Regions from separate parts of the Streptomyces sp. NPDC047917 genome, predicted to be linked through region 1. Evidence: riboswitches for the same ligand, from Rfam matches in the RefSeq annotation. Region 1 holds a riboswitch; each other region holds the start of a gene.

The links. Region 1 has a riboswitch for S-adenosylmethionine ahead of thrC (threonine synthase). Riboswitches for the same ligand answer to the same signal wherever they lie in the genome.
Region 2: another riboswitch for S-adenosylmethionine. It lies ahead of ACGF8B_RS14680 (aminotransferase class V-fold PLP-dependent enzyme); the one in region 1 lies ahead of thrC (threonine synthase).
Region 3: another riboswitch for S-adenosylmethionine. It lies ahead of ACGF8B_RS26690 (hypothetical protein); the one in region 1 lies ahead of thrC (threonine synthase).

Annotation. Positions count from the first base shown of each region.
Region 1 is NZ_JBIDCA010000007.1:170,824-180,905, forward strand. It holds gene ACGF8B_RS18565 (1-phosphofructokinase family hexose kinase) at 1-660, opposite strand, end outside; gene nagA (N-acetylglucosamine-6-phosphate deacetylase) at 830-1,984, opposite strand; gene ACGF8B_RS18575 (ROK family protein) at 1,984-2,916, opposite strand; gene ACGF8B_RS18580 (ABC transporter substrate-binding protein) at 3,341-4,561, shown strand; gene ACGF8B_RS18585 (DUF3263 domain-containing protein) at 4,629-4,886, shown strand; gene otsB (trehalose-phosphatase) at 5,103-6,008, shown strand; gene ACGF8B_RS18595 (trehalose-6-phosphate synthase) at 6,034-7,449, opposite strand; gene ACGF8B_RS18600 (glucosyl-3-phosphoglycerate synthase) at 7,556-8,506, opposite strand; SAM riboswitch class I at 8,660-8,786, shown strand; gene thrC (threonine synthase) at 8,804-10,082, shown strand, end outside.
Region 2 is NZ_JBIDCA010000005.1:408,773-418,854, forward strand. It holds gene ACGF8B_RS14650 (NlpC/P60 family protein) at 1-106, opposite strand, end outside; gene ACGF8B_RS14655 (NlpC/P60 family protein) at 344-1,372, opposite strand; gene ACGF8B_RS14660 (NYN domain-containing protein) at 1,657-3,018, opposite strand; gene ACGF8B_RS14665 (hypothetical protein) at 3,055-3,297, opposite strand; gene ACGF8B_RS14670 (rhomboid family intramembrane serine protease) at 3,461-4,213, shown strand; gene ACGF8B_RS14675 (Lrp/AsnC family transcriptional regulator) at 4,210-4,491, shown strand; gene ACGF8B_RS14680 (aminotransferase class V-fold PLP-dependent enzyme) at 4,593-5,972, opposite strand; SAM riboswitch class IV at 6,150-6,267, opposite strand; gene trpD (anthranilate phosphoribosyltransferase) at 6,364-7,428, opposite strand; gene ACGF8B_RS14690 (cytochrome bc complex cytochrome b subunit) at 7,553-9,202, opposite strand; gene ACGF8B_RS14695 (Rieske 2Fe-2S domain-containing protein) at 9,199-10,082, opposite strand, start outside.
Region 3 is NZ_JBIDCA010000011.1:151,024-161,105, reverse strand. It holds gene ACGF8B_RS26700 (cytochrome P450) at 1-609, shown strand, start outside; gene ACGF8B_RS26695 (cytochrome P450) at 606-1,868, shown strand; SAM riboswitch class IV at 1,919-2,028, shown strand; gene ACGF8B_RS26690 (hypothetical protein) at 2,077-2,484, shown strand; gene ACGF8B_RS26685 (DUF4232 domain-containing protein) at 2,492-3,013, opposite strand; gene ACGF8B_RS26680 (cytochrome P450) at 3,398-4,765, opposite strand; gene ACGF8B_RS26675 (hypothetical protein) at 4,943-5,788, opposite strand; gene ACGF8B_RS26670 (VWA domain-containing protein) at 5,788-7,065, opposite strand; gene xylB (xylulokinase) at 7,129-8,610, opposite strand; gene xylA (xylose isomerase) at 8,828-9,997, shown strand; gene ACGF8B_RS26655 (ROK family protein) at 10,056-10,082, opposite strand, start outside.

The DNA.
Region 1 (10,082 bases):
CTCGTCGGCGTTCGGCTTGATCAGGTCGGGGCGGGCGGCGATGCCCCGGCGCAGCGGTTCGCCGCTGGTGTCCAGGAGTACCGGGACGCCGGCGGTGCGGGCCGACCGGACCAGTTCGGCGTAGGCGCCGACGTGGATGCCGGGCGGCAGGCTGCCGCAGAGCGCGACGGCGTCGGCCCCGGCGAGGAGCTCCTCGTACCGGCCGAGGAGGGCGGCCCATTCGTCGGCGCTGACGAGCGGACCGGGTTCGTTGAGCTGGGTGGTGTCGCCGGTGGTCCGGTCCACGACGGCGATGGTGCGGCGGGTGTTCCCGGCGACGGTGACGAGGGCGTCGGTGATGGGCGCGGGGGCGGTCGCCGCGGGGGCGGCACCGGGCTCGGGCGCGTCCGTGCCGCCCGGGCCGTGCGGGGCGTCCGGGCCGCCGGGCTCCTGTGGTGACAGGCCGGCCAGCAGCTCACGGAGCGCTGTCCCGGTGGCGCCTCCGGCGAACCCGGTGACCACGGTCCGGTGGCCGAGCGCGGAGAGCACCCGGGCCACGTTCAGCCCCTTGCCGCCGGGTCGCTCGGACATCTCGCTGACGCGGTGGCTGGCGTGCGGGACGAGTTCCGGGACGCCGTACGTCAGGTCGAGTGCCGTATTCAGTGTGACCGTGAGGATCACCGCGGCCGCTCCCTCGATCCCTGCTCCGAAGCGCGAGACCTTGGTGGAATGCGCTTTCTCCTGCTGTTTTCCAGGCGATCATGCCAAAGAGGTGGCGGTCGGCCCAGAGCCGTGGACCAACCGCCGTCTCTTCGTTACGTATTCGACCCACCGTCAACAATGGGACGGATCAGCCGATGTGCGGCTCCTTGATCCATTCGCCCTTGCGCATGACGCCCTTGAGTCCGAAGTCCGCGTCCAGGACCACCAGGTCGGCGTCCTTGCCCGGTTCCAGCGAGCCGACCCGGTCGTACACGCCGAGGAGTCGCGCCGGGTTGGCGGAGATGGACTGCACGACGTCGCCGACCGGGAGCCGGTCGACGGTCACGGCCCGGTGGAACGCGGTGTCCAGGGTGAGCGTGGAGCCCGCGATCGAGTTGCCCTCGACCAGCCGCGCGACGCCGTCCTTGACCTCGACCGCGAGCGGGCCGAGCTGGTAGAGCCCGTCGCCGAAACCGGCCGCGTCCATGGCGTCGGTGATCAGCGCGACGCGGTGGGCGCCCGCGTGGTGGTAGGCCAACTGCAGGGCCGCGGGGTGCAGGTGGGTGCCGTCGTTGATCAGCTCGACGGTGATCCGCTCGTCCTCCAGCAGCGCCGCGATCGGGCCGGGCGCGCGGTGGGCGAGCGGCGGCATCGCGTTGAAGAGGTGCGTGGCGACGGTGGCGCCGGCGTCGATCGCCTCGACGGTCTGCTCGTACGTGGCGTCGGTGTGGCCGATCGCGGCGATGACGCCGTGCTCGGCGAGCAGCCGTACCGAGTCGATGCCGCCCGGCAGTTCGGTGGCGAGCGTGAACATCTTCGCGGTACCGCGCGCCGCGTCCATCAGCTTGCGGACCTCGGCCGGGTCGGGGTCGCGCAGCAGTTCCTCGCTGTGCGCGCCCTTGCGGCACGGCGAGATGAACGGCCCCTCGAAGTGGATGCCGGCCAGGTCGCCCTGTTCCACCAGCTCGGACAGGACCCCGGCCCGGTGGGCGAGGAAGTCCATCTCGCCGGTGACCATGGAGGCGACCAGGGTGGTGGTGCCGTGCCCGCGGTGGGTGCGGATGCCGGTGAGGACCTCGTCCACGGTGCCGGAGGTGAAGGAGGCGCCGCCACCGCCGTGGTTGTGCATGTCGACGAAGCCGGGGACCACCCAGTGGCCGCTCAGGTCGACGGTCGGTGCGCCCTCCGCCGCGGCGCCGGCGATCCGGGTGCCCTCGATGATCACCCGGCCGTTCTCGACCGTCCCGGTGGGAAGCACCACCCGGGCACCTGCGAGAACTGTGCTGTCTGCGCGTCCGGCCATCAGGCGGATACCTCCGTGGAGAGAAGATCCCAGGCGAGCAGCCCTGCGCCCAGGCATCCGGCGGTGTCCCCGAGGGCCGCCGGGACGATGTGGGGCAGCTTCTGGAACGTGACCCGTTCCTCGACGGCCGCACGGAGTGGTGTGAACAAGGTTTCCCCGGCCTCGGCGAGACCGCCACCGATGATGAGCGTGCGCGGGTCGAGCAGTGTCAGCGCGGTGACCAGCCCGGCGGCGAGCGCGTCGACCGCGTTCTGCCAGACCGCCACGGCGGCCGGGTCGCCGGACTCGACGGCCTTCGCGCAGTCCGCGGCGTCCGCCTCGGGGTCGCCGGAGGCGGCGGCCCAGGCACGGCTGACGGCGGACGCGGACGCCAGGGTCTCCAGACAGCCGCGCTGGCCGCAGCTGCAGTCCGGCCCGTCCGGCCGGACCACGATGTGCCCGATCTCGCCCGCGTAACCGTGCGCGCCCGCCTCGATCGTGCCCGCGATGCCGATGGCTCCGGCGATGCCGGTGCCAAGCGGTACGAAGACGAAGCGGTCGGCGTCCCTGCCCGCGCCGATCCGGCCCTCGGCGAGCCCGCCGGTGCGTACGTCGTGGCCGAGTGCGACGGGAACACCGCCGAGCCGCGCGCCGAGCAGCTGCCGCATGGGCACGTCGCGCCAGCCCAGGTTCGCGGCGTAGACCGCGATCCCGTTCTCGGCGTCGACGATGCCGGGCACGGCGACGCCGGCCGCGACCGCGCTCTCGCCGAGGTGCTCCTCGCCGTACGCCCGCAGATCGGCGGCGAAGGCGAGGATCGACTCCACGACGGCTTCGGCGCCGCGCTCTCTGCCGGTGGCCCGCCGCGCCTCGTACAGCAGGGTGCCGTCGGCCCCGACCAGTGCGGCCTTCATTCCGGTGCCGCCCACATCGAGGGCGATGACGTGTTTCACGGGAAACAGTTTCGCCCGCGGAACCAAAAAGGTCTAGTCCACTATCCCGGTTTGTTGCGGATACATACAAAATAGCGGCCACGATGTCGCGGCCCGGGTTCCGGCCCGGCGGGGAAGGGCGGAGAAGGGTGGAGAAGGGAGGGAGAAGGGAGGGAGAAGGGCTTCGGGAGGAAAGGGCCACGAGGACTTCCGACGCGGTGGGGCCATGCTCCCGGGCCCGGCGCGACCGGGTACCGGCCCGGTTACGTTGCGAAAGCGATACCTGTCGTGGTGTAGACCATCGGCGATGGGCTGGGGGAGGATCACACCTCGTTCCGGAGGGCCCCACGACGGCGTGGCGGGTACGGGCGACTCGACGGATGAGGACGGACTGGCTGTGCGGTTGCGCCACCGGGTACTGATCGCGGCAGTGACCGCGCTGGGCATGACAGCGACGTTGTCGGCTTGCGGCAACACCGGCAGCGGCTCGGGGGACGTCACCCTCAAGCTCGTCGCGGCCGACTACGGCAACGGCCCGGCCAACAGCTCCGAGAAGTACTGGGACCGGCTGGTCAAGGGCTTCGAGGCGTCCCACCCCGGCATCGACGTCGACGTCAGCATCTACTCGTGGAAGGACATCGACCGCGAGGTCGCCGCGATGGTGAAGAAGGGGCAGGCCCCCGACATCGCCCAGATCGACGCGTACGCCGACTACGCCAAGGCCGGCAAGCTCTACCGGGCCGACGAGATGCTCTCCATCCGCACCCAGGCCAACTTCCTGCCGTCCCTCACCGAGGCGGGCAGTCTGGACCGCACCCAGTACGGGCTGCCGTTCGTCGCCAGCACCCGGCTGCTCTTCTACAACAAGAAGCTCTTCGCGCAGGCGGGCCTGGACGCCCCGAAGACCTGGGACGACATACGTGACGACGCGGCACTGCTCAAGCAGCGCGGGGTGACCAGTCCGTTCGCGCTGCCGCTCGGCCCGGAGGAGTCGCAGGCCGAGGCCACGATGTGGATGCTCAGCGGGGGCGGCGGCCTGATCGACGACAGCGGCTCGTACGAGATCGACTCGGACGAGAACGTCCGGACCTTCGACTGGCTGAAGACGAACCTGGTCGACAAGGGCCTCGTCGGTCCCGTCGCCCCCGGCGGGCTCGACCGGCAGAAGGCGTTCGACGCGTTCACCGACGGCAAGGTCGGCATGCTGAACGGCCATCCCACGCTGATGCAGGAGGCCGAGCGCAAGGGCGTCTCCGTCGGCATGGTGCCGCTGCCCGGCATCGACGGCCCGAGCGAGGGCTCGCTGGGCGTGGCCGACTGGATCATGGGCTTCAAGCAGAACGGCCACCGGGTGCCGCTGGGCAAGTTCTTCGACTATCTGTTCACCGACAAGAACGTCATCGACTTCGCCGACGAGTACGACCTGCTCCCGGTCACCGACAGCGCCTCCGCGGCCATGGAGTCCGACGCCAGGTTCAAGCCGCTGTGGAAGTTCCTGGCCGCGCTGCCGAACTCGCACATCTACCCGTACGGCAAGACGTCCTGGGCCCGGTCCAGCGAGTCGTTCAAGAAGAACATCGGCAGGGCGGTCGAGCCGAACGGCAGCGCCGAGGACGTGCTCGGGAAGATCGCGCGCGACTCGGCGGCGGCGGAGCACACGGAGTAGCGGGCGGCGCCTCCGGGGCCGGGCCTCCGGGCGGCCGGCCTTCCGTACGGGCGATATGTTGGCTGATATGACCGCCCCCACGCCCGGCCCCGACGACACGGACGGCCTCTCCGACCGGGACCGTGCCGTGCTCGCCGTCGAACGGCAGTCGTGGCCCGGCCCCGGTGCGAAGGAACGGGCGATCCGCGAACAGCTCGGCATCTCGCCCACCCGCTACTACCAGCTCCTCAACGCCCTGCTCGACGACCGCCGTGCTCTGGCGGCGGACCCGGTGACGGTGAACCGCCTGCGCCGGGTGCGGGACGCACGTCGCGAACGGCGCTGAGAGCCGGATCGGAGTTCCTTCGGCCGCCGGAGATCAGGCCTGTCGGCTCGGTGAGGCCTCTCGGCGGTCCGGGTTCGAGTGCCTTCGGCTCAGCGGGGCCTTTCCGGCAGCGCGAATTCAAGCCCCTCCGGCGATTGAGGAGCGGGGGTCCGGGGGCAGCGCCCCCGAAAACGCCGGCGCCGCCCCAACTCCCCGCCCCGGCTATAGGCTCCCCTCATGGGCAGCAACCCGGAAGCACCCGCACCCGAACCCGCACCCAAACACGCACCCGCACCGGAACCCGCACCCACACTCCCGACCCCCACCACCGCACCCGGCCAAGAGGCCCTCGCCGCGATCCTCGCGCGCCCCGACCGTGCCGTGATCGCGCTCGATTTCGACGGCACCCTCGCCGACATCGTTCCGGACCCGGAACAGGCCCGCGCCCACCCCGGCGCCGTCGACGCCCTCGTCGCGCTCGCCCCGAAAGTGGCCTCCATCGCCGTGATCACCGGCCGCCCGGCCGGCGTCGCGGTCCGGCACGGCGGCTTCGCCGGAGTCGCGGGCCTCGACCACCTCGTCGTCCTCGGCCACTACGGCGCCGAGCGCTGGGACGCGGTGTCCGGCACCGTTCATGCCCCCGCCCCGCACCCCGGCATCGCCTCGGTCCGCGCCGAACTCCCCGGTGTGCTCGACCGGTCCGGTTCCTGGCACGGCACCTGGGTCGAGGAGAAGGGCCGGGCGATCGCCGTCCACACCCGCCGGGCCGCCGACCCGCAGGCCGCGTTCGAGGCGCTGGGCGGCCCGCTCGGCGAACTCGCCTCCCGGCACGGACTGATCGTCGAACCGGGCCGGCTGGTCCTGGAACTGCGCCCGCCCGGCATGGACAAGGGCGTGGCGCTCGCCCAGTACGTACGGGAGACGGACGCCGAGTCCGTGCTGTACGCGGGCGACGACCTCGGCGACCTCGCGGCCTACGCCGCGGTGGAGAAGCTCCGTACCGACGGCGCCGACGGCATCCCCGGCCTGCTGGTGTGCAGCGGCAGCGCGGAGGTGCCCGAACTGGCCGAGCGGGCCGATCTGCTGCTCGCCGGACCGGGCGACGTCGTCGCCTTCCTGGCGGCGCTGGCCCGGCGGATCTGACGCCCGCCCCCGCCTCCGTCCCGTCTCAGTCCCGCCGCAGCGCGTCCAGCTGGTCCAGGAACCACTGCTGCGGCGGCAGCGCGACCGCCGCCGCGGCCAGACGTTCCGTGCGCGCCGTCCGTTCGTCGTCCGCCATCGTCAGCGCCTCGTGCAGCGCCGCCGCCGTCGCCGAGACGTCGTACGGATTGACCACCACCGCGTCGCTGCCCAGCTCCTCGTAGGCGCCCGCCTCCCGTGACAGCACCAGCGCGCAGCCGTGGTCGGAGACGACCGGGATCTCCTTGGCGACCAGGTTCATGCCGTCGCGGATCGGGTTGACGAGTGCGACGTCGGCCAGCCGGTACGCGGCGAGCGAGCGGGCGAAGTCGTCCTTGACGTGCAGCACCACCGGCGTCCAGCCGGGCGCACCGTACTCGGCGTTGATCTCGTCGGCGACCCGACGCACCTCGGCCGTGTAGTCGCGGTACACCGCCAGGTCCTGCCGGGAGGGGTAGGCGAAGGCGACATGGACGACGCGCTCGCGCCACTCGGGCCGCTCGTCCAGGAGTGAGCGGTACGCGAGCAGGCCGCGCACGATGTTCTTGGACAGTTCCGTTCGGTCCACCCGTACGATCGTCCTCCGGCCGGGGCCGGTCTGCTCGCGCAGTGCCGCCATCCGCTCGTCCACGTCCGCCTCGTGGGCGCGGCGGCGCAGGAAGTCCCCGTCCGCGCCGAGCCCGTGCACCCCGATCCTGGTCCGCCCGGTGCCGCCCAGGATCTGGGTGCAGCAGCCGATGAACGCGTCCGCCCAGCGCCTGGTCAGGAACGCCGCCCGGTCCGCGCCCAGGATGCCGTGCAGCAACTGCTCGGCGATGTCGTCGGGAAGCAGCCGGAAGTAGTCGACGGGCGCCCACGGGGTGTGTGAGAAGTGGCCGATCCGCAGATCCGGGCGCAGCTCGCGGAGCATGCCCGGCACCAGCGCCAGGTGGTAGTCCTGCACCAGTACCGCCGCGCCCGGCCCCGCCTCCTCGGCGAGCGCCTCGGCGAAGGCCCGGTTGTAGGTCTCGAACGACGCCCACTGCCGCCGGAACTCCGCGTCGAAGACCGGCTCCAGAGGTGTCTGGTACAGCATGTGGTGGACGAACCAGAGCACCGAGTTGGCGATGCCGTTGTACGCGTCGGCGTGCACCTCCGCGTCGATGTCGAGCATCCGTACGCCCTGCTCGGCGACCCCGCGCCGGACCGCCTCCCGGTCCCCGGCACCGAGCGCGGCACACACCCACAGCTTGTCGTCGACGGCGCTCAGCCCGGAGACGAGACCGCCGCCGCCGCGTCTCGCGTCGAGCGATCCGTCCTCTCCCAGGGTGTACGAGACCGGGCCGCGGTTGGACGCGACGAGGACCTGGGCATCGGACCGGACGCCGGATCGGGCAGCGGGCTGGGCATCGTGCTCGGAGACCATGTTGCGGAATCTAGCCCGATCACGAACCGCCCAAACGTGCGAAGTCAGACTGCGAGGCCGGATTGCGAAGTCGGGCTGCGAGGTCGGGCTGCGAGTCCGGACGAGGTCAGGCCGCGCGGCGCGAAACGTACTCCTCGATCTCGCACATCGGGGGACGCTCCTCGGTGTCCACGGCATGGGTGCGCGGTACGAAGCCGTTCTCGCCGCGCTCGAACTGGGTGAGGACCGGGCGGATCAGGTGGCCGCGGGAGAGCCTCAGCTGGGCGGTGCGGTAGATCGCCGCCGCCATCCGGCCGAGCGCCTGCCCGTCCTGGTGCCGGTGCTTGCGCACCCCCACGTCGACCTGGGCCAGCGCGTCCAGCCCCACCGTGTGCAGCGCGTCGACCAGCAGACCCAGCTCCACGCCGTAGCCGACGGGGAAGGGCAGCCGTTCCAGCAGCGAGCGGCGCACGGCGTACTCGCCGCCCAGCGGCTGGACGAAACCGGCCAGCTGCGGCCAGTGCAGATTGAGCAGCGGACGGGCCACCAGTTCGGTCACCCGGCCGCCCTGGCCCGTCGTGTCGCCGAAGGGGCGGTCGTACATCGCCTTCACGAACTGCACGTCCGGTTCGGTCAGCAGCGGACCGACGATGCCGGAGACGAAGTCCGCCGAGAAGTCCTTCAGGTCGGCGTCGATGAAGCAGACGATGTCGCCCCCGGTCACCAGGAGCGAACGCCACAGCACCTCGCCCTTGCCGGGTACGGCCGGGATCCGGGGGAGTATCGCGTCGCGGTGCACCACCCGGGCGCCGGCCTCCCGGGCCACCTCGGCGGTGGCATCGGTGGACCCGGAATCGATCACCACGAGCTCGTCGACCAGCCGGACCTTCTCCATCAGCTCGCGCCGGATCGTCGCGACGATCTCACCGACCGTCGCCTCCTCGTTCAGCGCGGGCAGTACGACACTGACGCTCCCGCGGCCCGCCTCCGCGGCCCTGGCGGCCAGCAGGCGGTCCATCGGACGGTCGGCGGCCGACCAGGAACGCCTGGCCAGCCAGCATTCGACCTCTTCCAGCACGGTCGATACTCCCTGTATGTGATCCATCTCGCGGTTCGGACGACTATCTCAACAGTCCGGTGCTTCGGTTACAGTCTTGAACAACGCGGACGACCATCGCATGCCGGGGTCCGTCCGCCGATAAATGCCCGGATCGAAGATCCGGTGCCACAGCGCTCATCCAGAGGGACTGAGGGAACGGCCCGTTGAAGTCCCGGCAACCCCCCCACCGACCGTGAGGTCCGGTGAGGAAGGTGCCAATTCCGTCTCGTGGCGAAACGCGCCGCGGGGAAGATGAGGAGAAAGGGCCTCGCCACCATGGCTGCGCAGACCGTTGCAGTAAGCACCGATTCTTCCGTCGACGCCGAAGCCGGCAACGCCGGAGCGGTCGACCTCGGCCCCGCTTCGGGCCTTTCCTGCCGCGAGTGCGGCGAGCGATTCGAACTCGGCCCGATTTTCGCCTGCGCGTCCTGTTTCGGGCCGCTCGAAGTCGCGTACGACCTGCCGAGCGGCTCCCCCGAAGAGCTGAAGAAGCGCATCGAGGCGGGCCCCGCCAACATCTGGCGCTACGCGCCGCTGCTGCCGGTCCCCGCCGACGTCGCCGAGAAGCCGAACCTGAACCCCGGCTGGACCAAGCTCGTCCAGGCCGACAACCTCGCCCGTGAGCTCGGCGTCGAGCAGGGCAAGCTGTTCGTCAAGGACGACTCCGGCAACCCCACGCACTCCTTCAAGGACCGGGTCGTCGCCCAGGCCATCGAGGCCGCCCGCGCCTTCGGCTTCACCACCCTCTCCTGCTCCTCCACCGGCAACCTCGCCGGTGCGGTCGGTGCCGCCGCCGCCCGCGCCGGCTTCCGCTCCTGCGTGTTCATCCCGCACGACCTGGAGCAGGGCAAGGTCGTCATGGCCGCGGTGTACGGCGGCGAACTGGTCGGCATCGAGGGCAACTACGACGACGTCAACCGCTTCTGCTCCGAGCTCATCGGCGACCCGCTCGGCGAGGGCTGGGGCTTCGTCAACGTCAACCTGCGTCCCTACTACGGCGAGGGCTCCAAGACCCTGGCGTACGAGATCTGCGAGCAGCTCGGCTGGCGGCTCCCGGATCAGCTGGTCATCCCGATCGCGTCCGGCTCGCAGTTCACCAAGATCGACAAGGGCCTCCAGGAGCTGATCAAGCTCGGCCTGGTCGAGGACAAGCCGTACAAGCTCTTCGGCGCCCAGGCCGAGGGCTGCTCCCCGGTATCGGTCGCGTACAAGGGCGGTCACGACGTCGTCCGGCCGCAGAAGCCGAACACCATCGCCAAGTCCCTGGCGATCGGCAACCCGGCCGACGGCCCGTACGTCCTGGACATCGCCCGCCGCACCGGCGGCGCCGTGGAGGACGTGGACGACGAGCAGGTCGTCGACGCGATCAAGCTGCTGGCGCGCACCGAGGGCATCTTCGCGGAGACGGCGGGCGGTGTGACGGTCGGTGTGACGAAGAAGCTCATCGAGGCCGGTCTGATCGACCCGTCGCTGACCACCGTCGTACTCAACACGGGTGACGGCCTCAAGACCCTCGACGCGGTTGCCGAAACCTCTCAGGCGACCGCGACGATCC
Region 2 (10,082 bases), on a different contig from region 1:
TGGCCGCGCCGAGGGTGGCGGCCGCGGTCGCCGCCGCGGCGGACAGAACGGTGGCCCGGACGCTCAGATTGAGGCCGGACTGTGTGGAACGGCGATGGGACACCACAGGACGCCGCACTCCCTTCCGCTGTACGCAGACGCGCGCAGCCCCTGCCGCCCGGGGCGGGCGGACCGACGACCGGGAGCTGCACGGCAGGCAGACAGTAGTCGGACGATCACGGAGCGGCCAAAGACCGCGCCGGGAGGAAGTGTGGCGGAAACGACGGCGCCCCGCCGGTGACCTGTGGTCTCCGGCGGGGCGGACTGTCGGCGCGGGCGCGGGAATTCGCCCGTTCGGGCGTCGTCAGCCGACGCGCACGCCGAACTGGAAGCTGCCCATGGTGTTCATCGACTCGAAGCGCACGACCGTGCCGGTGTACGGGGCGTGCAGAACGGTGTTGTTGCCCGCGTAGAGACCCACGTGCGAGGTGTTGTTGAAGAAGACCAGGTCGCCCGGCTTCAGCGCGCTGCGCCCGATCCGGACGCCGTCGTTGACCTGGGTGTACGTGACCCGGGAGATCTGGACGTTGGCCTGGGCGTAGGCCCACTGGGTCAGCCCGGAGCAGTCGAAGGCGCTGGGGCCCGTGCCACCGCGCTGGTACGGCTTGCCCACCTGGGTCTTGGCGGCGTTCAGGGCCGCGGCACCCCAGGCGGAGGCGGGGAGTTCGTTGCCCAGGTCGACGCGGTCGCCCGCGGAGCGGCTGGCGCGCTGCTGGTCATCGCGCATCTTCTCGCGCTCGGCGGCGGTCATCGAGTTGAGCAGGCGCTGGGCCTCGCCGAGCTTGCTCTGGAGCTTCTTCTTCTTCTCGCCGAGCGTCTTGCGGACGTCCGCGAGGTCACCGAGCTTGTCCTGGGCCTCCTTGCGCTCCTGCGCGAGGGACCGCTGCTTCTCCTGGATCTTCCCCAGGGTCTCGGTCTGCTTGGCCGTCAACTGGTCGAGGGCCGAGGCCTCGTCGAGGAAGGTGTCCGGGTTGGACGAGAGGAAGAGCTGCACCGACGGGTCGATGCCGCCGGAGCGGTACTGCGCGGCGGCGAGCGAACCGAGGCCGTTGCGGAGCGTGTTGATCTCCTGCTGGCCGCGGGCCACCTTGTCCTGCAGCGCGCCGACTTCCTTCTCCAGCTTCTGCTGCTTCTCCTTGGCGCCGTAGTACTGCTCGTTGGCCTCGCCGGCCTCGTGGCCGAGCTTCTCGACCTTCGCCTTGACCTCGCTCTTGGAGGGCTTCGGGTCGGCCTGGGCCGCCTGGGAGGACAGGGCGACGGCTGCGGCGGCGGTTGCGGTGAGCACGGTCACACGAGCGCGGCTCGGCTGCTTGGGACGACGGTGGGACGCCACGGAGGCGAGCTCCTTCTTCCTCGAGCCGCCTACCGGGCTGTGGGGGATGTGAATCCCCGGCTCCGTGCACGTCACGGACTCGGCGGTGCCTTCACCGTCACCCCGGATGGGTGATCAACCGTGCGAAGGTTCGAGGCCTGACCCTAGTGACCATCTTGTGATCAGTTCAAATCCTCGCCGGAAAAATCTCGTCACGGACCGCACTTCTTTACCCACGACGCACGGGGTGTAGCGGTGACCTGACGGTCCGTTCCCCGAATTCCACCGAGAACCGGCAAGTGCCGCTAGACGCGCGAAAGGCGCTTCAGGAGCAAGACGGACGCAACGGGCCTGGCGCCCGCCTTGGCGACTCCGTCGGCCACTTCGCGGTCGGTGGAGACCACCACGACCGGCCTGCCCGGCGGTTCGGCGCGCGCCAGCTGACGGATGAGTTCGTCGGCGGTCACCCCGGGCTTGCTGAACAGCACCCGGACCCCGCGCGGCGGTGCGAGCAGCACCGGGGCCGCCAGCTCGGCACCGTCGAAGACGCAGGTCATCTCCGCGCCGGTCTGCGCGGCGAGCATCGAGAGCCCGCCCAGCAGCCGCAACCGCTGCTTCTCCAGCGGCAGCTGCGGATAGCCGGTCTTGGTGACGTTGTAGCCGTCGATGATCAGATGCGCCTGCGGCAGCGCGAGCAGCTGGTCGAGCAGGGCCGGGTCGGTCTCCGAAAGGGCCCTGGCGGCAATGTCCTTGGGCGACATCCGGCCCGGCTCGACCGCGTCGACACTGTCCGCCGGACGCATCGAGGAGGGCGGCAGGGCCAGTTCGCGGCGGAGCCCGCTCGCCGCGTCGAGCACCGTGTCCAGCAGCAGCCGCAGCCGCATGTCCTCGACCGAGCGGCCCTCCCTGGCCGCCCGGCGGCCCGCCTCCACGGACGCCTCGGCCTCACCCAGCCGCGCCTTGAGCCGGCGGCTCTCGCTCTCGGCCGCGGAGACCTGGGCGGCCGTCTCGGACCGTACGGCGTCGGTCTCGGCACGGCTGCGGCGCAGCGCGGCCTCGCCGCGCTTGACCTCGCTGACGGCACTGCGCAGCTTGCGCTGGAGGGATTCGGCCTCCTTGCGGGCGGCGTCCAGCTCGACGCGCAGCCGCTCCGTCTCGGCCTTCGTCTGGGAGCGGGCCCGGACCAGCTCCTCGCGCAGCCGCTCCAGCTCGCGGCGGCTCTCCTCGTCGGCGCGCTCGGCGTCCGCGCGCTGGACCTCCTCGCCGGCGGCGGCGACCAGCTTGACCCAGCCCGCCGGGCGCAGCACATAGGCCGCGGCAGCCACGTCGACGGGGTCGGCGGCGGCCGGCGGCGCCCCGGCCTCCAGGGCACCGGCCAGCTCCGGCTGGCCCTCCTTGAGCCGATCGCCGATGCGCTGCCGGAACAGCGAGTCGCTCTCCAGGGCGGCCGCCATCGCGTTCCCGGCGAACTTGGCCCGCCGGGTCGGGGTGAAGCGGGCGTACTGCCGCAGCTGGGCCGGGAGTTCGGTGACCGTCAGGCCGCCGAAGGCGTCCGAGACCAGCGCGACGACCCGCCGCCGTACGCCTTCGGGCAGCGGGCGGTCGAGCGCCTCGACGGCGTCGTCGGCCGCCCCGGCCGACTCGGCGCCGCTAGCGGGCTGCTCCACCATCCGTCACCCCAAATGTCTGTGGGCGCGGCTCCGTCAGGAGTCGGCACCCGGCCTGTCCACCAGTTCGATCTGGTCCACCGCGTTGCACCAACGGCAGCGCACCGACTCGATGGTCTCACTGACCACCTCACGTTCCTCGACGCTGGACTCACCGGCCAGGTCGAGATGGACGTATTCGACGACCTTCGAGGAGCGGGTGACGTCGAAGCGCGTGAGATTTCCGCAGAGCGTGCAGCGCCAGCGAGTCCCGTCGGTCGGCTGGGGAACCGTCGTCATCGTTGCGTCCTCTTTCGTCGAGCCTCGTGCTGCCTTGCTTCAAGGATCTCGCGGTGCGCCGTCGAACTGCGGATGTCCTGCCGTAACCCTACGGCCTCACCGTGTCCCCCCGACACGGCGAGGCGGTCTGTCCCGTTCCCTCCGCTTGCGTCATGCTCTGTTCATGATCGATCGGCGAGCTGTGCCCGGCAGGCTGACCGGCGGGCTGCTACGGACGGTCACCTCCGGCGGCCCACTGGTGACCCATGCCCTGATCGCGGTCTGCTCCCTGGTCTTCGTGATCAGCCCGCTGTCCGGCTTCAACCCGGTCCCCGGCACCGCCGATGCCCTGCTCGCCGCCCAGGCCGGGTACTTCGAACGCTGGGGCGTGATCCCCGGCGAGCTGTGGGACGGCTCCGCGCACGCCCTGCTCACCCCGCTCACCGCCCTGTTCGTGCACGGCAGCTGGCTGCATCTGCTCGGCAACGTGCTCTTCCTGTATGTGTTCGGGGCGATGACCGAGGAGCGCATGGGCCGCATCGGGTTCACCTTCTTCTACGTGATCTCCGGCTACCTCGCACTGGTGGCCTACGCGGCCGCGCACGCCACGTCGGACCAGACCCTGGTGGGGGCCTCGGGGGCGATCTCGGCGGTGCTCGGGGCGTTCCTGTACCTGTTCCCCAGGGCCCGGGTCACCAGCCTGTTCCCGTTCCTCTTCTTCCTGCCGCTGCGCTTCCCCGCCTGGATCGTGCTGGTCTTCTGGTTCGCCCTCCAGTGGCTGGCCGTCCAGGGCGCGGGCAGCGGGGGGCCGGGCGTGGCCTATCTGGCCCATGTGGTGGGCTTCGCCCTCGGCTTTCTCTACGCCTGGGGGCGTTACCGGCGTACGGATAGAGTGAAGGGACCAGCCACGGCCACCGAGGGAGAAAGCCAGCCGTGATCACCGCGATCGTGCTCATCAAAACCAGCGTGGACCGGATTCCCGAGATCGCCGAGGCCATCGCCGCGCTGGACAGTGTCAGCGAGGTCTTCTCGGTCACCGGTACGTACGACCTGATCGCCATGGTCCGGGTGCCCAAGCACGACGATCTCGCCGATGTCATCCCCGGCCGGATCAGCAAGATCCCCGGCGTCGAGGCCACCGACACCCATGTGGCGTTCCGTACCTACTCCCAGCACGACCTGGAGGCCGCCTTCGCCATCGGCCTCGACGCGTAGGCACGCACCTCACCACCCCCGCGGCACTTCGGCGGGGGACGGGCCGCAAGGCTGCCCGTCCCCCGCCGAAGTGCTGTGTGCCTCCGGGCCGCCCGCCGGCCTCAGAGCTGCGTCGCCGCACCCCGGTCCGGGACGCAGCGGCCGTCCTCGGTGCGGTACTTCCACCGGGCGCCCTGGCCGACCAGTTCCCTGACCGCGCGGAGGAACCGCTCGATGTGCTCGTCCGGCGTACCGGCGCCGAAGCTCACCCGGATCGCGTTCAGTGAGAGCTCCCCCGGCTCGGCCTCCGGCGCACCGCACTCGCCGGCCTCCTGCGGGTCGCTGCCCAGCAGGGTGCGGACCAGCGGGTGGGCGCAGAACAGTCCGTCGCGGACGCCGATGCCGTACTCGGCGGAGAGCGCGGCGGCGAAGTGCGAGCTGTTCCAGCCCTCCACCACGAACGAGATGACGCCGACCCGCGGGGCGTCGTCGCCGAACAGCGAGAGCACCTTCACCTCGGGGACCTCGGCCAGGCCGGCGCGGACCGCGGCGACGAGGTGCTGCTCCCGGGCGACCAGGTTGCCGAAGCCCGCCTCGGTGAGCGCCTTGCAGGCGGCGGCGATGGAGTACACGCCGATGACGTTGGGGGAACCGGCCTCGTGACGGGCGGCGGTGGAGTGCCACTCGACGTCCACCCCGCCATCGGTGCGACGGGCGACCTTGCGCGAGGCGCCACCGCCCGCGAGGTAGGGCTCGGCCTCCTGGAGCCAGTCGGCCCGGCCGGCCAGTACGCCCGAGCCGAAGGGCGCGTACAGCTTGTGCCCGGAGAAGGCGACCCAGTCCACGTCCAGCTCGGCGATGTCGACGGGGTGGTGCGGGGCGAGCTGGGCGGCGTCCAGCACGATCCGGGCGCCGTGCGCGTGCGCGGCGGCGGCCAGCTCCTTCACCGGCCACAGCTCGCCGGTGACGTTGGAGGCACCGGTGACACAGACCAGCGCGGGGCCGTAGGGGTCGCGCTCCGCGAGCGCCCGCTCCAGCGTCTCGACGGCCTGGGCCGGGGTGCGCGGGGCGTTCAGGTAGGTCACCCGGGCGTCGCGCCACGGCAGCAGCGAGGCGTGGTGCTCGGTCTCGTAGACGAAGACCTGGCAGCCGGCCGGGACCACCGCGGCCAGCAGGTTCAGCGAGTCGGTCGTCGAGCGGGTGAAGATCACCTGGTCACCGGCGCGGCAGCCGAGGAACTCCGCGACGGTGGCGCGGCTGTTCTCGAAGAGGTCCGTGGAGAGCTGCGAGAGGTACCCGGCGCCGCGGTGGACGCTGCCGTAGTACGGGGCGTACGCGGCGACGTCGTCCCAGACCCGCTGGAGGGCGGGGGCGCTGGCGGCGTAGTCGAGCGCGGCGTAGCCGACCTCACCGCCCGTGACCAGCGGAACCGTCACATCCTGGCCCAGAACCGGCAGAGGTGCACAAAGCGACTGGTCGGCGACAGCGGTGAAGACAGACATGGCGAACTCCCGTAAGAGGCAGGCGAATCGCATGCGCCGGCGGATACGCGGCAGCGCAGCGGAGAAAGTGAAAAAAAGGGGTGCGGAAGAGGGCCGACGGCCCTATCGCATTCGCATGCTCACAAGAGGCTCCCTGGGGACCAGGACCCCGGGGGTTGGCATTCACAGATGCCGAGGGGCCCGCGCTTGCCGCAGACCTCGCTGCCTACGGCCTGGTCTTCACCCGGGGCACCCCGCCACGGACGGAGGGTTGCCGGACAGCGGGCCGGGGCCGTAGTCGCTGTCACTCATGACCTGCCCAGCATCCTGCCATATGTACGAAGACGCGCAAGGCGCAGTCCAGGATCCGGACTGCGCCCTGCGCCACATCTGCGCCCGTTTCAGAGCAGGCTCAGGCGTTGCTGGCCGCCACCCAGCGCTCCAGCGCCCGCGCCGCCGCACCGGAGTCGATGGACTCGGCGGCCTTCGCGATCCCGGCCGCGAGCTGCTCGTTCAGCGTGCCGTCCGTCGGGTCGAGAGCCGTCAGCGCCGCTGCCGAGTTGAGCAGCACGGCGTCCCGGGCCGGCCCCCGCTCGCCGGCCAGCACCCGCCGGGCCACATCTGCGTTGTACGAGGCGTCCGCGCCGCGCAGGGCCTGGACGGGCACCAGCTCCAGGCCGACGTCGCGCGGGTCGAACGTCTCCTCGCGCACCGCTCCGTCCCGGACCACCCAGACCCGCGAGGTCGCGGTCGTGGTCAGCTCGTCCAGGCCGTCGTCGCCCCGGAAGACCAGCGCCGAATTGCCGCGCTCGGCAAGGACACCGGCGACGATGGGCGCCATCCTCAGGTCGGCGACACCGACGGCCTGGGAGCGCACCTGGGCCGGGTTGGTGAGCGGTCCGAGGATGTTGAACGTGGTCGGCGTGCCGAGCTCCTTGCGGGCCCTGGCGACGTACCGCAGGGCGGGGTGGAACTTCACCGCGAAGCAGAAGGTGATGCCCGCCTCCTCGGCGACCTCGGCGACCCGCTGCGCGCTGAGGTCCAGGTTGACACCCAGCTTCTCCAGCACGTCGGAGGAACCGCTCGCGGACGAGGAGGCGCGGTTGCCGTGCTTGACGACCTTGGCGCCGGTACCGGCGATGACGACCGCCGACATGGTGGAGATGTTCACCGTCTTGGCGAGGTCGCCGCCGGTGCCGACGATGTCGACCGTGCGGCCGGGCACGTGGATCGTGTTGGCGTGCTCGTACATCGCCCGTACCAGGCCGGAGACCTCGTCGATCGTCTCGCCCTTGGCGCGCAGGGCGACCGCGAATCCGGCGATCTGCACATCGCTCGCCTCACCGCGCATGATGCGGTCCATCGCCCACGCGGTGTCGTCGGCGGTGAGGTCCTCGCCGCGCAGCAGGGGGTTCAGCACGCCGGGCCAGGTACGGTCCGCCACGCTGTCGCCGCCGATCGGGGTCACAACGTTCATGGTCCGCTCCTGGGGTCCACAGCCGGTAAAAGGGATCACCCCCACCCTATCCAGCGCCGGGGACGGCAAAGAGCCCCGTCCATCGAATGGACGGGGCTCCTGCTGTGGCGATCAGTTCAGGCGATCAGTGGTGACCGTGGCCGCTGGTGATCTCCTTGTACTCCTCGACGGTGGGCTTGGCGATCTGGTTGTCCTCGCCGTAGTAGCCCTTGCTGAGCCGGGCCCGCAGCTTCTTCAGGGGCGACACCTTGCGCTCGACACCGTTCTCGTCGACCGTCGGGCCGAGCTCGACCGGCTCGTACTGCTCGTGCGCGGTGAGCGTGTGCAGCTGCTCGGGGCCGAGCGGCTCGTGGATCTCGACGAACTCACCGTGCGGCAGGCGCTTGATGATGCCGGACTCGCGTCCGTGCAGCACCTTCTCCTTGTCGCGGCGCTGGAGGCCGAGGCAGATCCGCCGGGTGGCGATGAACGCGAGGACCGGGCCGACGAAGATGAAGATCCGTACGAACCAGGAGATGGCGTTCAGCGACAGGTGGAAGTGCGTGGCCCACAGGTCGTTGCCACCGCCGATGAAGACGATGACGTACTCGGTGATCCAGGCGACGCCGAAGGCCGTCCGGGTCGGGGCGTTGCGCGGGCGGTCCAGGATGTGGTGCTCGCGCTTGTCCCCGGTGATCCAGGACTCGATGAACGGGTAGACCGCGATGATCGCGAGCACCAGTCCGAAGGCCATCAGCGGGATGAACACGCCCAGGACCAGCGTGTGACCCCAGAGGTTGATCTCCCAGCCGGGCATCACTCGGATCAGACCCTCGGCGAAGCCCATGTACCAGTCGGGCTGGGCGCCGGTGGACACCTGGTCCGGACGGTACGGACCGATGTTCCAGATCGGGTTGATCGTGGCGATGGCCGCGATGATGGCGATGATGCCGAAGACCAGGAAGAAGAACCCGCCTGCCTTCGCCATGTACACCGGCAGCAGCGGCATGCCGACGACATTCTTGTTCGTCCGGCCGGGACCCGCGAACTGCGTGTGCTTGTGGTAGAAGACCAGGATCAGGTGCGCCACCAGCAGACCGAGCATGATGCCCGGCAGCAGCAGGATGTGGATCGAGTAGAACCGGGCGACGAAGTCGTGACCGGGGAACTCTCCGCCGAACAGGAACATCGAGATGTACGTGCCGACGATCGGCATCGACAGGATCGCGCCCTGGGTGAACCGGACACCCGTACCGGACAGCAGGTCGTCCGGGAGCGAGTAGCCGGTGAAGCCGGTGAACATGCCCAGCACGAACAGCAGGAAGCCGAACAGCCAGTTGATCTCACGCGGCTTGCGGAACGCGCCCGTGAAGAAGACGCGCATCATGTGCACGAACATGCCGGCCAGGAAGATCAGCGCGGCCCAGTGGTGGATCTGGCGGACCAGGAGACCACCGCGGACGTCGAAGCTGATGTCCAGTGTCGAGGCGTACGCCTGCGACATCTTGATGCCCTGCATCGGCTCGTACGAGCCGTGGTACACGACCTCGTTCATGCTCGGGTGGAAGAACAGCGTCAGATACACACCCGTGAGGATGATGATGATGAAGCTGTAGAGGGCGATCTCACCGAGCATGAAGGACCAGTGGTCCGGGAAGATCTTGCGCATGTTGGACTTGGCCAGGGAGTAGATCCCGAGCCGGCCGTCCGCCCAGTCGGCCACCCGCTCACCGGCGGGCGCCTTGCGATTGCCCGGTGCTGCCGCACCGGGCGTGTTCGTGGTCGCAGTACTCATCCGCGCTCCCAGAATGCAGGACCGACGGGCTCTTCGAAGTCACCGAGCGCCTCGAGGTTGCCCTCGCTGTTCACGCCGATCCGCAGCTGCGGGAGGGCGTGACCGGCCGGACCGAAGATGACGCGGGCGCCGTCGGAGAGGTCGAAGGTGGACTGGTGGCACGGGCAGAGCACGTGGTGCGTCTGCTGCTCGTACAGGCTGATCGGACAGCCGACGTGGGTGCAGATCTTGGAGAAGGCCACGATTCCCTCGTGGGCCCACTCGCGCTCGCGCTTGTCCTTGATGTTGTCCGGCTCGATGCGGATGATCATCAGCGCGGCCTTGGCGATCTGGTTCTGGAAGTCCTCCGCCTCCTCCGTCAGCCCTTCGGGCATGGCGAAGGTCAGCGAACCGACGGCGACGTCCTCGGGACGCAGCGGCTCCATCGTGTTCATGTTGATGAGCTGCTTGCCCTTGGCCCACAGGGTGTTGCGGAGCTTCTTCTCCGGCAGCGGACCGAGGTCGCGCAGCAGCACGACACCGGAGAGCGGCACCAGGGCCAGCGCGCCGAACATGGTGTTGCGGATCAGCTTGCGCCGTCCGAAGCCGGACTCCTCGGCACCGGCCGCGAAGTCCGCCATGACCTTCGCCTTGACCTCCGGCGTCGCCTCGATGGCGTGCCGGTCGTCGGCGACCTCCACGTCGGACATCAGCGTGCGCGCCCAGTGGACGGCGCCGGCGCCGATCGCGAAGAGGGCGACGCCCAGAGTCAGACCCAGGGAGAAGTTGAGCGCGCTCACATGGCCGAAGGGCCAGATGTACACGATCTTGTCGACCGGGAAGATGACGTAGGAGGCGATGAAGCCGACCGTCGCCAGCATGGACAGCGTGAACATGAACG
Region 3 (10,082 bases), on a different contig from region 1:
TCGCGCATGCTGGCGTACGCGGGGGAGTTCACCGACGAGGAGTACGTACTCGACCTGATGGCCATCACGGCCGCGGGACACCTCACCACCGCCGACTGGATCGGCAACTCGCTCCGGCTGATGCTCACCGACGACCAGTTCGCCGTGGCGCTCACCGGCGGCCGGCACAGCGTCGCCGAAGCCATGAACGAGGTGCTCTGGGAGGAAGGCCCGACACAGATTCTCGCCGGCCGATGGGCGGCCCGCGACACCCGGTTGGGAGGCTGCGGCATCCGCGCCGGGGACATGATGCTGCTGGGCCTGGGCGCGGCCAACGCCGATCCGCACATCCGCCAGCACCTCTCCGCCTCGGGCGGGCCGTCCGGTCAGCGCGGCAACAGTGCCCATCTGGCGTTCAGCCACGGCGAGTACCGCTGCCCCTTCCCCGCGCAGGAGATCGCCGAGATCATCGCCCGCACCGGCATCGAGGTGCTGCTCGACCGGCTCCCCGACCTCGAACTCGCCGTCCCGGTGGCCGAGTTGGTCCGACGGCAGTCCGCTTTCCTGCGGGGCATGACCGCGCTGCCCGTCCGGTTCGCCCCCGTCCGTCCGACAGGAGACCCGTCGTGAACTGCCCGCATGCCGCCGCCCGGGGTGCCGCTTCGAGCGGTGCTCCCGTCGTCATCGACCCGCTGGTCCAGGACCTGGACGGAGAGACCGCGCGACTGCGCGACGCCGGTCCGCTCGCCAGGATCGAACTGCTCGGCGTTCCGGCCCTGACCGTCACCCGGCACGCGACGGCCCGCCAACTCCTCGTCGACCCCCGCCTGGTCAAGGACCTGGAGGCCTGGGGGCTGTGGCAGCGCGGCGAGGTCACCCGCGAGTGGCCGCTGATCGGCATGATCGACGCCGGCCGCTCCATGTTCACCGTGGACGGCGCCGAGCACCGACGGCTGCGCGCCAAGACCTCCCAGGCACTCACTCCCCGCCGGCTGGAGGAGATCCGCCCGGACATCGAGAAGTTCACCGAGGAACTGCTCGACGCGCTCGACGAAGAGAGCGGCAGGAGCGGGAACGGTGTGGTCGACCTCAAGTCCGTGTTCGCCCAGCCGCTGCCGATGCGCGTCGTCGGCATGCTGATGGGTGTGGACGAGGCCGAGCACCCCATGCTGACGAAGCGGTACAAGGCGTTCTTCTCCATGCTCACCCCGCACGAGGAACGACTGGCGCTGCTCGCCGAGCTGGACGTGTTCTACGCCGCTCTCGTACGGGAGAAGAAGGCGCGTCCCACCGACGACCTCACCAGCGCGCTCATCCTGGCCGAGGAGGGCGGCGAACCGCTCACCGAGGAAGAGGTGGTGGGCAACCTCAAGGCCATGGTGGCCGCCGGGCACGAGACCACCATCGGGCTGATCCTCAACGCCGTACGGGCCCTTCTCGCCCACCCCGACCAGCTCCGCCGTGTCCTCGACGGCGAGATACCGTGGGAGACGGTGATCGAGGAGACCCTGCGCTGGGACACCCCCACCACCCATCTGCTGATGCGGTTCGCCACGGAGGACATCCAGGTGGGCGACCAGGTGATCGCGAAGGGCGAGGGGGTGGTGATCTCGTACCGTGCCATCGGGCGTGACATCGAACAGCACGGGGCGGACGCCGACGCCTTCGACATCACCCGGCCGGTTCCGATCCGCCACATGACCTTCGGTCACGGTCCGCACATCTGCCCCGGAGCGGCGCTCTCCCGAGTGGAGGCGGCCATCGCCCTGCCGGCGCTCTTCGCGCGCTTCCCGGCGCTGCGGGCGGCGGTCCCGGACGAGGAGGTCCGCAAGCTGCCGGTGATGACGCAGAACGACATGGAGGCCTTCCCCGTGCTGCTGCGCGGCTGAGCACCTGACTCCCCGTCGGGCACCGTCGTCCGTGGGATACAGTTCTCGCAGGTCATGAGTTCCAGTGCACAGCCCCGGCTAACTGGACGGCACCCCGCTCCGCTGCGGGTGCTCCGGGTGACGACCGGCCCCGTGCGCAGCGCGCGGGGAACAGCGGATCATCGGGGCGGCGCACCCGGGGTCCATGATCTCGGGAAGGCGGAACACCATGCTCCCCCACCTCGTCCGGAACGACGGCTGCACCAGCTACGGCCCCGGTCACCACGTCCACTGGATCCACACCAAGAAGTGCCACCAGGAGCCCGGCCAGGCCGTGGAACTGCTGCTCACCTCCGGTGACATCGGCGCCGACGGCTGGTTCGCGCCGCGCGCCGCCTTCGACCACGCCGAGGAACTGCCGAGGGTGTGGACGCACGCCCCGGCGGCCCTCTCCGAACTGCTCACGGTCCACCGCGGACGGGTGTTCTGGCTGCCGCGGTGGCACGCCCTGAAGCTGGTGGACTCCGCGGGTCGGGCCACGGCCCTGGTCAATGCCGGCTTCGAGGGCGGCCCGCTGTGCGCGACGACCGCCCCCGACCCCCGGCGGACCGTCGGCGGCACGAGCTACGGACTGTAGCCGCGCCTCACCCCAGCGCGTCCGCCAGCGCGCTGTCCGCCGCTGCCCGCGACTCCTGCCACAGGGTGGTCACCGGAATCCAGACATGGACCCCCTCCGGCATGCCCACGGCGGCCGCGTGGAAGGTGACACCCGGATGGGAGGGGTCCGCCGCCACCGAGAGGCTCCCGACGACGTGGCCCTCGGTGGCCGCCGGGTCCGCGGTCCGTACGGCGGCGTACGCCCGCTCGCCCGGGGACAGCTCGTAGGGGGCGCTGCCGGCGGGCGGGACGGCCTCGGCCGAACCGTCGAGACCCCGGAAGGTGACCGTGGGGATCCGGTCCACCACACAGGTGCGGCCGCCGTTGTTCACGACGTCGATCCGTGCCACGTTCCGCTGCCCGCCGGGTGCGGCGTGCACGGCCAGGGCCTTCTCCTGGCAGGTCGCGGGGCGGCTCGTGGCGCCGCTCGTCGCGGATGCCGCGGTGCCGGTCAGTGGCAGGGTGGCCGCGACGGCGAGTGCGGCGGTGAGAGCGGAGCCAAGACGCATGGTGTTTCTCCCGGTGGATCGACAGCCTGCGGATACGGCCGGGCGGCCCGTCGGTCGGTGCGGCCGACATGGACAGTGTGAACCGTACGACCCGATCTCCGCGACAGATCGGACATATCGCTTCGGTATATCCGGTGCCGGAATGCTGTGCCGTGCCCGCCGGGTCGTCCGCTGCGCACGGGCGCGGACTCGCGGCTGAACGCGGCCACCGCCGGCGCTCCCGCGACGGGGCCGCCGGCAGCGCCACGGCCCGGATCCACGCGCAGTGCTCGTAGGCGCGGCCGACCGGACGGGCGGCCGGGCCTGCCCGGAAGGCGTGCGCCGCTGCGGAGCGGAGCGGCCCGGGGCGGCCCGGGGCGGTCACCGGGCCCGCCCCCGCGAGCCTCACCGGGTCCGGACCGTCGCCATCACGTCCCGGTCGGGCTGCAGCGTGAGCGACGGGACCGGCTCGATGACGCCCGGGTCCACGTCCAGTTCGAAGCGGCGGGCCAGTACGGCCAGGATCAGCACCGCCTCGACCATCGCGAACCTGGTGCCCAGACAGACCCGGGGGCCGCCGCCGAACGGGAACCAGGCGTACTCCGCGATGCTGTCGCCCGCCTCCGGATCCCACCGCTCGGGACGGAACTCCTCCGGCTCCGGGAACCACCGCGCGTCGCGCTGAGTCACCCACTGGCTGGTCCACACCCGGGTGCCCTCCGGCATCGGCACACCGCCGATCCGCGCACCCGCCTTCGCGACACCGGTGACCAGCCAGATCGTCGGGTAGAGGCGCAGCGTCTCCTTGACCACGGCCTGGGTGTACGTCAGCCGCGCGTAGTCGTCGAACCCCGGCTCCCGGTCGCCCAGCACCCGGTCCAGCTCCTCGGCGAGCGCGGCACGCACCCGCGGTTCACGGGCCAGCAGATACCAGGCCCACACCAGCGTGGAACTGGTCGTCTCGTGCCCGCCGATGTACAGCGTGACCGTCTCGTCGCGGATCTCCCGGTCGGTGAGGCGCTCCCCCGTCTCGTCGACCGCCGTCAGCAGCCGGCTCAGCAGATCGGGGCGCTCGTCCCCGCCGTCACGATGACGGGCGACGACCCGGCCCACCTCGGCGTCGATGACCGCCGCGGCCTTCTTGATCCTGGCCCGGCCGGGGGTCGGCACCCAGTCCGGCAGCAGCGCGCCGATCCCGGCGAACTCCTTGCCGATCTCCTGCTGCGCCACGTCCATCGCCCGGCCCATCGCCTCGGCGTCGGCCGCGGTGTCGACACCGAAGATGGTGCGCACCGCGATCCGCTGCGTCAGCGCCGCCATCTCCCGCTTGATGTCGATGCGTTCACCGCCCGACCAGGTGTCCGCCAGCTCCACCGTGCTGCTCGCCATCGTCGCCGCGTACGAGCGCACCTGCTTGGGCCGTACGGAGGGCTGCACCAGCGAACGCTTGCGCCGCCAGTCCGTGCCACGGGCGACCACCACGCCGTTGCCCATCACGGTACGGAAGGCGATCCCCAGGGCCGGCTGGTCGAAAGAGCGCTCCGTCTCGGTGAGCAGCTCGCCTATGCAGTCCGGATCGGCTATGTACACACAGGAGTTGGGGCCGAAGCGCCACCCCACCATGTCCCCGTGGGAGCGCAGCCGCTCGAAGAAGGCGAGGGGGTTCTTCCCGAACTGCGGCAGGTTCCCGAGGAACGGCAGCCCCCGGGGGCCCGGCACGATCCGATGGGTCCGCGGCTCGGCGTCGATGGCCGGACCGGTCTCCGTGGACATGAATGTCTCCGCTCCCTCGTGGCGCACCGACCCGGTGCGCGGCGACCTGACTTCAGGGGTACCGCACGCCCTGGAACCTGTCATCGGCCTTGTGCGGTACGTGAGTTGTCGAGACTAGTCGCTGTACGCCACCGCCGGACGGGCCCGGGAGAGGGGCCCGTCCGGCGGGGTGTGCGGTCAGACGCCCGGCGGGACCCTGGACGGGCGGCCGTTGCCGCGCGTGAGGGAGTAGCCGAACACCGCCGCGATCGCTCCGAGCACTCCGCCGCCGACCGTCCACAGCCAGCGGTCGGTCCACCAGCCGGACGCCCAGCCGTCCTCCGGCTCGCTGCCGAGCGAGACCCCGGACGAACCGTCCTCGTCGCCGTCGGACGAGTCGTCGGAGGCCTGAGCGACGGAGGACACACCGGGGACCAGCGGCTCGGCGAGCGTGCCGTCCACATCGCCGGCGCCGCCCTTGTCGGCCGCCGTGACCTCGACCTCGGTCTTCACCGGAAGCCCGAGGTCCGCCGACGGCAGATCGACGACCGTCAGCCGGACGTAGTAGCTGCCCGGCAGCGGGTCGTTGGCCCAGGGCTCGGACCAGGCACGGACGGTGCGCAGCACGCAGGTCAGCTCGACCGCCGACGCGTCGGCCGCGGCCTTGCCGGTCTGTCGGCCGTACATGCAGGCCTGGCGGCGCCGCAGCCCGTCGTACACATCGACCTGCCACGACGACGTGCCGTGCCGGGAGGCGCTCGGCGGCAGGGTGATCTTCGCCTTGACGGTGGCCCGCTGGCCCGCGTCGGCGGGGAACACCCAGTACAGGTAGTCACCCGTGGACGCTCCGGCGGTGGCGAGCTGGCCCGGCCTGATCGCCGTCGCCGTACGGAAGGTGGTGCCGGCCTCGGTGGGTCCGGCACCTTCCTCGGAGGCGCTCGGGCTCGGGCTCGCCGACGGGTCGTCGGCCACCGCGGCGCCCGCCGAGGTCAGCAGGGCGAGCCCGGCGAGCAGTGTGCCCGCGAATACACGTGTCCTACGCATCAGTTGGTCCTCCAGACGGCGAAGCGCCAGCGCGAGACCCAGCCGACGACCAGGCCCGCGATCAGCCCGGTGAGCACCAGGACGCCCAGCAGCCACCAGCCGCGGCCGAGTCCGAACGCGGCGACGTCGGCGGCCTGGTCCGGGGAGTCCACCAGGTCCACGGTCAGCTCGATCGGCATGCCGGGCGAGGTCTTCACCGAGGCGGGGGCCGAGAAGGAGTTGCCGACCTGGAGGCACACGGTCTCGGCGGCCGGCTTGTTACCGCTGTCCGTGTCGTCCTGCTCGGCCTTGGGGTAGCGCAGACCGGAGGAGATCGCGTCGGTGCGGCCGGTGCCCGACTCCGAACCGCGCACGATCTCCCGGCCGTGCACGGTCAGCGCGCGCAGCAGCACGCCGTAGTCGTTGTTCACGGCACGGTCGGCGAAGACGCTGACCGAGGCGCGCAGCTCCTGGCCGGGCAGCACATCCACCCGGTACCAGCGGTGCTCGCCGAACTTCTCGCGGTCGGTGTACAGGCCGGCCTTGAGCTGCGGCGCCGCGGAGCAGCTGTTCGCGCCCTCGGTCGCCACCGGCGTGACGACGGGCTCGGCGGCCCGGTCCACCAACTGCTTCACCCGGCCGGAGAGTTCATCGGTGTGCTGGACCGCGGTGTAGGTGCCGCCGGTGGCCTCGGCGATGCAGGTCAGCTGCTCACGGATCTTCGCGTTCGGTACCAGGCCCAGGGTGTCGATGACGAGGTGGATGCCGCGGGCCGCGATGTCACGTGCCACCTCGCACGGGTCGAGCGGGCCGCAGGTGTCCTCGCCGTCACTGATCAGTACGATCCGGCGGGTGGCGTCGCCGCCTTCGAGGTCGTCGGCGGCGCCCAGCAGGGCCGGGCCGATCGGGGTCCAGCCGGTGGGGGCCAGGGTGGCGACCGCGGTCTTCGCCTCGGTGCGGTCCAGCGGGCCGACCGGGTAGAGCTGCTTGGTGTCCTTGCAGCCGACCTTGCGGTCGTTGCCCGGATAGTCGGCGCCGAGCGTCCGGATGCCCAGCTCCACCTGCTCGGGCACTGCGTCCAGGACCTCGTTGAACGCCTGCTTGGCGGCCGTCATCCGGGACTGGCCGTCGATGTCGCGGGTCCGCATGGAGCCGCTGACGTCGAGCACCAGCTCGACCTTGGGGGAGGCTTTGGCGGGGGCTTCGTCGGCGGCGGCGGGGAGTGCCGTGCCGAGCCCGGCGGTCAGGGTGGCGAGCAGGATGCCCACCCCGGCCGTCAGCCTTTTTCTTATGATCATCGCCGGATACTAGTGAAGATCGACGTGCTACCCCAAACCGGTCCGCGGACCGCTGGGGAACCGTCAGAAACCGCCGAGCAAGGGCCCCGAGGCCCGCTCAAGTACCGACCCGACCCGCTCCCAGGTCGCGGAGTCCCGCCGGACGGGCGGCAGCCGGACGTCCTCGCCGGTGCCCCAGCCGCCGGCGATCGCCACCGGGTCCGCGCCGGTGGCCGCGGCAGCGGCCAGCGCGGCGGCGCCCAGCGCCACCGGCTCGCCGGTTCCGGGCACGACCACGGGCCGCCCGGAGAGCCGCCGTACCGTCTCCACCCAGGCCCGGCCCCGGGCACCGCCGCCGATCAGCCGCAGCGGCCGGGCGGCCACCTCGGGATCGGCCGGGTCGAGGCCGCAGGTCCGCAGGAGTCCGTCCAGGGCGCGCAGCACGGTGACGACGGCGCCCTCGTAGGCGGCGCCGAGGAGCTGACGGGGTGTGGTGTCGTGCCGGAGGCCGGTGAGCAGTCCGGCGGCGGTGGGCAGGTCGGGGGTGCGCTCGCCGTCGAGATAGGGGAGCAGCACCGCCTCGCCGCCGGGGGAGATGTCGTCGCGGTCCAGGCCGAGCAGCGCGGCGACCTTGTCCACGGCCAGCGTGCAGTTGAGGGTGCAGGCCAGCGGGAGATAGGTGCCGTCCGTCGCCGCGAAGCCGGAGAGCGCCGGGGACGCCGGCCGGGTCCGGGACGCCGCGAAGACCGTGCCCGAGGTGCCGAGGCTGAGGACGGGGTGGTCGACGAGACCGGCGCCGCCCAGCCCGAGGCCGACGGCGGCGCTCATGTTGTCACCGGTGCCCGCGGCGACGGCTGTCGTGACGGGAAGCCCGAGTGCCTCGGCCGCCGCCGCGGTCAGCGAGCCGACGCGGCTCGCGCCGGTCCGGGCCGGCTCGGGGAGCAACGCGGCGTCCAGGCCGAGGAGTTCGAGGAGCCCGGGGTCGTAGGAACCGGTCGCGGTGGAGTACCAGCCGGTGCCCGAGGCGTCGCCGGGGTCGGTGGCGGCGGTGCCGGTGAGCCGTTCGGTCAGGAAGTCGTGGGGCAGGCGCACGGCGGCGGTCGCGGCGGCGGTGCCCGGCTCGTTCTCCCGCAGCCACTGCCACTTGGACGCGGTGACGGCGGCCACCGGCACCGACCCGGTCCGTGCCGTCCAGGCGTCCGGGCCGCCGAGTGCCTCGGTGAGCGCGGTGGCCTGCGGGGCGGAACGGGTGTCGTTCCACAGCATCGCGGGGCGCAGCGGACGGCCCGAACTGTCGAGGACCACCAGCCCGTGCTGCTGCCCGGCGACCGCGATCCCGGTGACCTCCGACGCGGCGGCCCCGGACTCCTTCAGCCCGGCGGCGACGGCGTCGCGCAGCGCCTGCCACCACACCTCCGGATCGCTCTCGCGGGCCCCCGCCTCGCCCCGGACGACATGCGGCGCGCGGCCGACGGCGAGCAGCCGCCCGCTCGCGGCATCGACGAGGACGGCCTTGGTGGACTGGGTGGAACTGTCCACGCCGATGACGACGGTACGCGGCGGCATGGCGCCCTCATTCCTGTGCTGCGGCCCCGTGCGGAGGGCCCTGCCGATTTCGGTCGTGCGCCAAACAAAATACGGGACCGGACCCCCGTCGAACAGTGGTAGCGCGAGGGTTTACGCGCCGGAGGTGGCCCGTGCATCATTAGTCATGACAGTGAACAAATAAAGCTCGGGCTGCTCGACCTGATCCGGGCCCGACGGCACCGAAGGCGGCCAGACGATGACGGAACGCTTCACGCCCACCCCCGGGGACCGGTTCACCTTCGGACTGTGGACGGTGGGCTGGCAGGGACGCGACCCGTTCGGCGACGCGACCCGCGCGGCGATCGACCCGGCCGAATCCGTGCGGCGGCTCGCAGAGCTGGGCGCGTACGGTGTCACGTTCCACGACGACGACCTGATCCCGTTCGGCGCCACGGACAGTGAGCGCGAAGGGATCGTGAAGCGGTTTCGGCAGGCGCTGGACACAGCCGGTCTGGTCGTCCCCATGGCGACGACGAACCTGTTCACCCACCCGGTGTTCAAGGACGGCGCGTTCACCGCCAACGACCGCGACGTACGCCGCTACGCCCTGCGCAAGACGCTGCGCAACATCGACCTCGCCGTCGAGCTCGGCGCCACCACCTACGTCGCCTGGGGCGGCCGGGAGGGCTCCGAGTCCGGCGCCGCCAAGGACATCCGGCTCGCCCTGGACCGGATGAAGGAAGCCTTCGACCTGCTCGGCGAATACGTCACCGGGCAGGGCTACGACCTGAGGTTCGCCATCGAGCCCAAGCCGAACGAGCCGCGCGGCGACATCCTGCTCCCCACCATCGGCCACGCCCTCGCCTTCATCGAGCGGCTGGAGCGACCGGAGCTGGTCGGTGTCAACCCGGAGACCGGGCACGAGCAGATGGCCGGGCTGAACTTCCCGCACGGCATCGCGCAGGCCCTGTGGGCGGGCAAGCTGTTCCACATCGACCTGAACGGACAGACCGGCATCAAGTACGACCAGGACCTGCGGTTCGGCGCGGGAGACCTGCGCCAGGCGTTCTGGCTCGTCGACCTGCTGGAGACCGCCGGATACGCGGGCCCGCGGCACTTCGACTTCAAGCCGCCGCGGACCGAGGACCACGACGGGGTCTGGGCCTCGGCCGCGGGCTGCATGCGCAACTACCTGATCCTCAAGGAGCGCGCCGCCGCCTTCCGGGCCGACCCCGCCGTCCAGGAGGCGCTGCGCGCGTCCCGGCTCGACGAACTGGCCCGTCGCACCGCCGAGGACGGCATCGCCGGGCTGCTGGCCGACCGTTCGGCGTACGAGGAGTTCGACGTGACGGCGGCGGCGGAACGGGGGATGGCGTTCGAGGCCCTGGACCAGCTGGCGATGGACCACCTGCTCGGGGTCCGCTGACCCCGGGAACCGTTCGGCGGTGCCCGGGGTGCGCCGGCCCCGGGCACCGCCCGGCCGCTCAGCCGGCCGGGCGCCCCGCGTACGC